One region of the Paenibacillus sp. MDV22-iso6 genome, then DNA from elsewhere that is predicted to be linked to it. Evidence: predicted binding sites of a transcription regulator. Region 1 holds the regulator's gene; the other holds the start of a gene.
What was found. Region 1 encodes CtsR, which represses protease genes until heat stress. Its sites were predicted from a motif close to ATGGTCAATAAAGGTCAAACA; they were not measured.
Positions count from the first base shown of each region.

Region 1 (3,626 bases):
GGCGATCCGGGACTCAGTATATTAAAGGAAGTATACAGTGCGTACGCTGAACGCTATAACGGAACCTTGATTCGGGATGATGCGAGATGGGAGAATTCAGTTCTATCTAATGGCGCCAGCCAGAAGGCTGTATATTATGATGAAGCTGGTAAAGCACAAGGCTATGTTTTATATGAGGTTAAGGAAAGAAAGTTTACCATTAAAGAGATCATTTATCTGAATGAAGAGACAAGACAAGGTTTGTGGACCTTTATTGCCAACCATGATTCTATGATTGAGGAAGTCACTTTACAGGCACCAGCCAGTGATATGCTTGCTTTTCAATTAGATAATCCGCGGATTGAGCAGGAAATTGTACCTTTCTTCATGGCACGTATTGTGAGTGTAGAACAATTTATTTCACAGTATCCTTTTGCGAGCCCAGACTCACCAGTACAGATTAATCTCCAGGTAGAGGATGCCCATGCACCATGGAATGAAGGGGTATGGCAGTTGAATGTGGCGATGAATGGTACAGCTTCGATATGGAAAACATCTGAGTCGGCACCTAAGGATCAGACTGTTAAAGTAGACATACAGGCGCTCACCGCAATGCTGATGGGGTATCGTAGGCCCGCAGAGATGGCTCAAATAGGTAGAATTGAAGGACCGAATGGAGCGATTAAGGCTTTGGAGCAAGCGATTCCTGAACGGGAAACGTATTTACTTGATTTTTTCTGATCCTCATAGAGTAACGAGTATTCTAGGATCAATTTCATAGACTTAACTTGTATAGCATTACGATGCTAGTGTGAGACAAATGGACTTCTCCAGCTATTTTGGAGAGGTTTTTTTGTGTCAGCCGAATATTTCGTGTAAAATCGTAAAAAATGAATAGTGCTCCCTCTTGGCAAAACCACAAAATATGCTATAATGTATATAAAGTCAAAGAAAGTCAAAGTCAACTAAAGGTTAAATACTTACGTAACTTTCTTTCTGCAATCCGGTGGTGGGAGCCATATTGAAGGTAGTACACATCAGCGGATAAAAGCAATATTAAAGGACCTTCGAGCGTCCTTCGCTCTCTTGTTAAAGACCGTTGAAGATCAGTTTCGCTGTTTCCTTGATTGGTTAAATGGGTTGAGAAGGTGTACTCTGTAGGGGCGTGTGGGTCCTTATTGACTTAACGTTTCAGACAGTGGAGGATGAGTGGATGCGTAATATCTCTGATATTATCGAACAATATCTGAAGAGTATTTTGCATGAAAGTCCCGAAGGATTGGTCGAAATTCAACGTAATGATCTGGCTGATCAATTTTCATGTGTGCCTTCCCAGATCAATTATGTCATCAGCACCCGATTTACACTCGAAAAAGGTTACCTTGTGGAGAGTAAACGTGGCGGCGGCGGTTATGTTCGCATACAGCGGATTGAATTGCCGGCTCACTCGGCTCTGCATAACCATTTGCACCATAGTATTGGAGATGAGATCGGGCAGACAGCTGCCGAAGGTCTGATCTACCAACTGGAAGAAGCACGTTTCTTGAGCAAAAGGGAAGCCGGGTTGATGCGGGCAGCTGTTTCGAGAGAGATTATATTGGTCAAACTTCCTTACCGGGATCAAATTCGTGCCAGAATGTTAAAGGCGATGTTAATATCTTTGCTCGGTAAATGAAAACTATCGGGATCAAGGGGGTACATCATTGTGCTGTGCCAAGAATGCAACAACCGTCCGGCAACACTCCATTTCACGAAGATCGTGAACGGAGAGAAGACGGAATTCCATATTTGTGAGTCATGTGCTCGTGAAAAAGGGGAAATGATTCCCGGAACATCCAACGGATTTTCCATTCATAACTTATTGTCCGGGTTGCTTGATTTTGAACCCTCAGGCAAGAATGGCAGTGCGGGAGCAACACCTGCGCAATCCCTTCGTTGTGAAGAATGCGGCATGACCTATTCACAGTTTAGCAAAATCGGCCGCTTTGGCTGTAGTTCTTGTTATAAATATTTTGACAGTCGTTTGGACCCACTATTCAAACGGGTTCACGGTAGCACTTCCCACGTGGGTAAAGTACCTGCACGAGCTGGTGGTCGCATCAAGGTCAAAAGACAGATTGCTGATCTGAAACGGGATCTTCAGGAGAGCATAACGCAAGAAGAGTTTGAAGAAGCCGCTCAAATTCGTGATCAGATCAGGGAACTTGAAAAAGAAATAGCTCAGGAGTAAAGTTTGTGATGAGTAGGAGGGATGCGTAATGCCTAATCTGCGTTTTACAGAGAAGGCGCTCAGCGACTGGATGCGTAGTGATGCGGCTGATTCCGAAATCGTCATTAGCAGCCGAGTCCGGATCGCACGCAACCTGCAGCATTATCCGTTTCCGATGCTGGCTTCCAATGAGCAATCGGAAGAAGTGCTGAATAAGCTGAGCGAAGTACTTCAATATGATGACGTTCATGCCTTTGGAGATTTTCATACCCTAGATCTGATTGATATTGATGACCTTGACAAACGGGTGCTGGTGGAGAAGCATTTGATCAGTCCCAGTCTTGCGAACGAATCCAGAAATGGTGCTGTTATTCTCAGTGAGGATGAATCTGTCAGTATTATGATTAATGAAGAGGATCATCTTCGTATCCAGTGCCTCTATCCGGGGTTCCAGGTAAAAGAAGCCTGGGAGAAAGCTTCCGCCATAGATGATGCTTTTGAAGCGCATGTGGATTACGCTTTTGATGACCGCAGAGGATATTTAACCAGCTGCCCTACGAATGTAGGTACAGGTGTAAGAGCATCTGTCATGATGCATCTACCCGCTCTGGTGATGACACAGCAGATTGGCCGCATTCTAAGCGCAGTCTCCCAAGTCGGACTGACTGTACGGGGAATTTACGGTGAAGGCAGTGAGGCGATGGGTAACCTGTTCCAGATCTCGAACCAGATCACACTGGGGCAGACGGAACAAGAAGTCATCGATAACCTGCATAGTGTTGTGTTACAGATGATTGGGCATGAGCGTACCGCCAGAGAACGGTTAATTACCGACTCCAGATTGCGGATTACCGACAGGGTTATGCGTTCTTACGGCATTTTGTCCCATGCAGCCATCGTCGATTCGAAGGAAGCTGCACAGCGTCTGTCTGATGTTCGACTTGGTGTTGATCTCGGATTGTTGGACGGCTTGTCCATTACCGTGATGAACGAGTTGAATGTGATGACGCAGCCGGGCTTTTTGCAGAAAACATTTGGGGAAGACATGCGGACAGATGAGCGTGACATATATCGGGCTCAGTTGATCCGTGATACGATCAGTGCAGCCAATCAATCCTAGGTTGTTCAAGAGTTGTTTATAAAGGTTTCACGCCGCAGATGCGGCTTTTATATAATAGAGCATTTCTATAAATGAATGCTGAATGATTTTATTCGCAGCACGGCTGCAAACAAAAATGATATGAAGAATACGGTGGGATCCTTTCAACAGCCCCCGTTTTATCCAAAACCATGGAGGTGCAGGAGATATGATGTTTGGAAGATTTACGGAACGGGCCCAAAAGGTGCTCGCATTGGCGCAGGAAGAAGCTGTCCGTCTAGGTCATAATAACATCGGTACAGAGCACATTTTGCTCGGCCTCATTCGTGAAGGCGAAGG
Region 1 is NZ_JBZVDZ010000017.1:709-4,334, forward strand. It holds gene AC4PM4_RS29695 (GNAT family N-acetyltransferase) at 1-720, shown strand, start outside; gene AC4PM4_RS29700 (CtsR family transcriptional regulator) at 1,193-1,654, shown strand; gene mcsA (protein-arginine kinase activator protein McsA) at 1,685-2,209, shown strand; gene mcsB (protein-arginine kinase McsB) at 2,238-3,308, shown strand; gene clpC (ATP-dependent protease ATP-binding subunit ClpC) at 3,496-3,626, shown strand, end outside.

Region 2 (3,626 bases), on a different contig from region 1:
ACTGGGATGGCAAAGCCAAGACACTGACGCTGAGCAAAGTGAAGCAAAATAGCGTGACAGTCAAAGCGGCAACAGTGAAAGTCAGCATCAAGAACGCTGAAGTCGATATTCAATATCCTCAGGTTAGCGGACTGGCTAACGATAAAGCAGAAGCAGCTATCAACAAGGTGCTGAAAGATGAAGTCGATGCTTTTGTAGCAGATTTCAAAAAACAAACTAAGGAATTTGGTGACGCAGCAGCGAACCGTCCATATGCATTTGAGAGTTCTTATGTCGTGACATACAACGAAAATGGTGTGCTTGGACTCATTACGCAAAGTTATCAGGACTATGCAGGTGCACATGGCATGACGTTCCGTTCAGGTCACACCTTTGCTCTGGATTCCGGCAAGGAATTGAGTCTGGATGATGTAATTCAAAATAACAAAACTGTGCGTCAGACAGTAAGCAAAAAAGTTGGAGATCAGCTTAAAGCTAGCGGTGGTTACCTTGAAGGCTATAAAGGTCTGAATAAAGATCAGGATTTCTATGTAACACCAACAGGTGTAGTTGTATTCTTCCAGTTGTATGAGTATACAGCTTATGCGGAAGGCTTCCCAGAATTCCCGTTCACATACAAAGAGTTGCTTCCTAAAGGCACAGAGCCGTTCAGTGGCTTAACAGCAGACAAGTAAAGTATTAGAATTTCATTTCGTTGAAATGATGGCTAATAGCGTATGCGTAGCTCGGTTCGTAAATGTAACTTTAGTATTAGTCTTGGGCTTATTGCAAACGTAACGCTAAGAGAGTTAAAGTGAATCAATTAAATATGTATCATGCACTTTTAAATTATCTTCAAAAAAAGGACGCCCTCGTCATATTGACGAGAGCGTCCTTTTTTCATATAGCCCACTCAACTGGGCGTTGCCGTTTGAGTGGGCTATATGGTATATCCGTTTAATTGGCGATTCGCCTCGGCTTAGATGCCTTGGGAACCTACGTTTTCAATAACTTTATCGATGATACCGTAATCGGCAGCTTCAGCAGCGCTCATAAAGTAGTCACGATCTGTATCTTTCTCAATACGCTCCAGCGGTTGGCCTGAGCGCTCAGCGATGATGCGGTTCAACGTATCACGCATTTTCAGGATGCGGCGGGCACGAATTTCGATGTCCGAAGCTTGACCTTGCGCACCACCAAGTGGTTGGTGAATCATGATTTCGCTGTTAGGCAATGCAAAACGTTTACCTTTGGCACCTGCATTCAACAGGAATGCACCCATCGAAGCCGCCATACCTACACAGATGGTAGATACATCCGGTTTGATGAATTGCATAGTATCGTAAATCGCCATACCGGCTGTAATGGAGCCGCCGGGGCTATTGATGTATAAGTGAATGTCTTTCTCCGGATCTTCCGCAGTAAGGAACAACATCTGTGCCATGATGGAATTCGCCACAACGTCATTTACATCACTGCCAAGGAAGATGATACGATCCTTCAGCAATCTGGAATAGATGTCATAGGCGCGCTCACCGCGGTTGCTCTGTTCAACGACCATTGGAATATAACTCACGTGAAAAACCTCCTCAGAAATGTAAATGTTAATTGGTGTTATATATAAACTGTTACCGTATTACCCACATCATAAACAATTCCAAACAAAAAGTCAAAGAAAGTCAAACTAAGTTTGAAAAAAAAGAAACCTATTCGGTTTCATTGGTTAAGAGTGTTATGAGCTACTAATTAAGAATGGCGCGCCCGCCAAGAATCGAACTTGGATCTCAGGCTTCGGAGGCCTACGTCATATCCATTGGACCACGGGCGCACATTGATTATTGCTGCAAACATAGTTGCATAAAAGCAGTTTTGTAATAGAAGCTTCAAATATGTGACAGCAATAATGATTATAGCTCATGAGTAATTTAATTGCAAGCTGATGTTCGCTGTTTTGGTTTGGAATACCCTGAAATTGATCATGATGAAAATAAGTGGATAAAGAGCGCAAATAGGTAAATGCTAAAAGAGGTTTTGGACATGCCATATGAAAAACCATAGCAAGCAATATGTAGATGAGAATTTTACTTTGCTTCTATATATGGTGTCGAACAGGTTGTTCTCGATCATAGTAGATTGACATTGTGAAAATAGGCGCGTACAAACGCCTGAAACGTGTCGATTTAACGCTTCGAAACACTTGCATGTCACGTCAGTTTTAGGTAGAATAGACGTGGGACTTAAAAAGTTAACCCGGGACGTTTTGGGGCCATGAAAGAAAGCTTGGAACGAGAAGCTTGCGGGAGTGGAAAGCATGCGAACGATTTTAGAAGTGCAAAAGCAGCTTCTGCCTGATCTCATGGATGTCTTGAAGAAGAGGTATACGATTCTGCACCAGATCATGTTATCGGATGTGATCGGACGAAGAACGTTAGCTAATTCCATGCAGATGACCGAGCGGGTTCTGAGGGCTGAGACCGATTTGTTAAAGGCTCAGGGACTTATTGAAATTGACAGTGCAGGCATGAAGATCAGTGAGGCAGGGCATGAATTGCTGCAGCAGTTGGAACCCGTCGCCAAAGAGCTGTTCGGATTATCCGAACTGGAAGAGCGCATCAAGCAAGCCTACGGTCTGCAAAAGGTAGTTGTGGTTCCTGGTGATTCGGACATTTCTCCATTTGCCAAACGGGAACTGGGTAGAGCCGGAGCGAAGGCTCTGGGTAATATTATGACTGATAACGATGTTGTCGCCGTAACTGGCGGTTCAACAACGGCTGGAGTCGCAGAGCAACTGACTCCGCCAACATCGCTGAAAGGTGTCTGGTTTGTACCGGCACGCGGTGGGCTGGGAGAAAGCCTTGAAATTCAGGCCAATACGATTGCATCCACGATGGCAAAACGGGTAGGGGCCCAATACAAACTCCTGCATGTACCGGATTTGCTTAGTGATCATGCTTACGAATCACTAATCCAGGACCCAAGTGTTCAGGAGATTCTGCAGCTGATTCGAAAATCGCGGATCGTCATTCATGGAATCGGTGATGCCGTAGAGATGGCACGGCGCCGTAAACTTGCGACAGAGATCATAGATGAACTTCAGGCGCAAGGGGCCGTATCTGAATCCTTCGGTTATTACTTTAATGATCAGGGTGAGGTGGTACACACCATGCTTACGCTGGGCATGCGACTCCAGGATATTGAACGAACCGATGTCGTGATCGGAATTGCAGGTGGCAAAAGCAAAGCTGCTGCTATTCACTCCGTGCTGCGATTTGGCCAGGAAGATATTCTGATTATTGACGAGGCTGCTGCCGAAGTCATCGTTGCCGAAATGGAATAAGAGTTTACTTTTCACCACAACCATTGTTGTCTTGACGGACTTCACGGTCTGTCTTGAATATATAAGTTTCATAAAAAAAATTAATCAAAACTTGGGAGGAACTTACTCATGATTAAAGTAGGTATTAACGGTTTTGGACGTATTGGACGCTTGGCATTCCGCCGTATTCAAAATGTAGAGGGCATTGAAGTAGTAGCAATCAACGACTTGACTGATGCTAAAATGCTGGCTCATTTGCTCAAATATGATACAACTCAAGGTCGCTTCGATGGCGATGTTGAAGTACACGATGGCTTCTTCAAAGTGAACG
Region 2 is NZ_JBZVDZ010000012.1:35,675-39,300, forward strand. It holds gene AC4PM4_RS26950 (stalk domain-containing protein) at 1-674, shown strand, start outside; gene clpP (ATP-dependent Clp endopeptidase proteolytic subunit ClpP) at 959-1,555, opposite strand; tRNA gene AC4PM4_RS26960 (tRNA-Arg) at 1,733-1,807, opposite strand; gene AC4PM4_RS26965 (sugar-binding transcriptional regulator) at 2,291-3,316, shown strand; gene gap (type I glyceraldehyde-3-phosphate dehydrogenase) at 3,425-3,626, shown strand, end outside.
Region 2: a site for CtsR is predicted at 1,645-1,665, ahead of clpP (ATP-dependent Clp endopeptidase proteolytic subunit ClpP). Genes of this name have one in related genera too.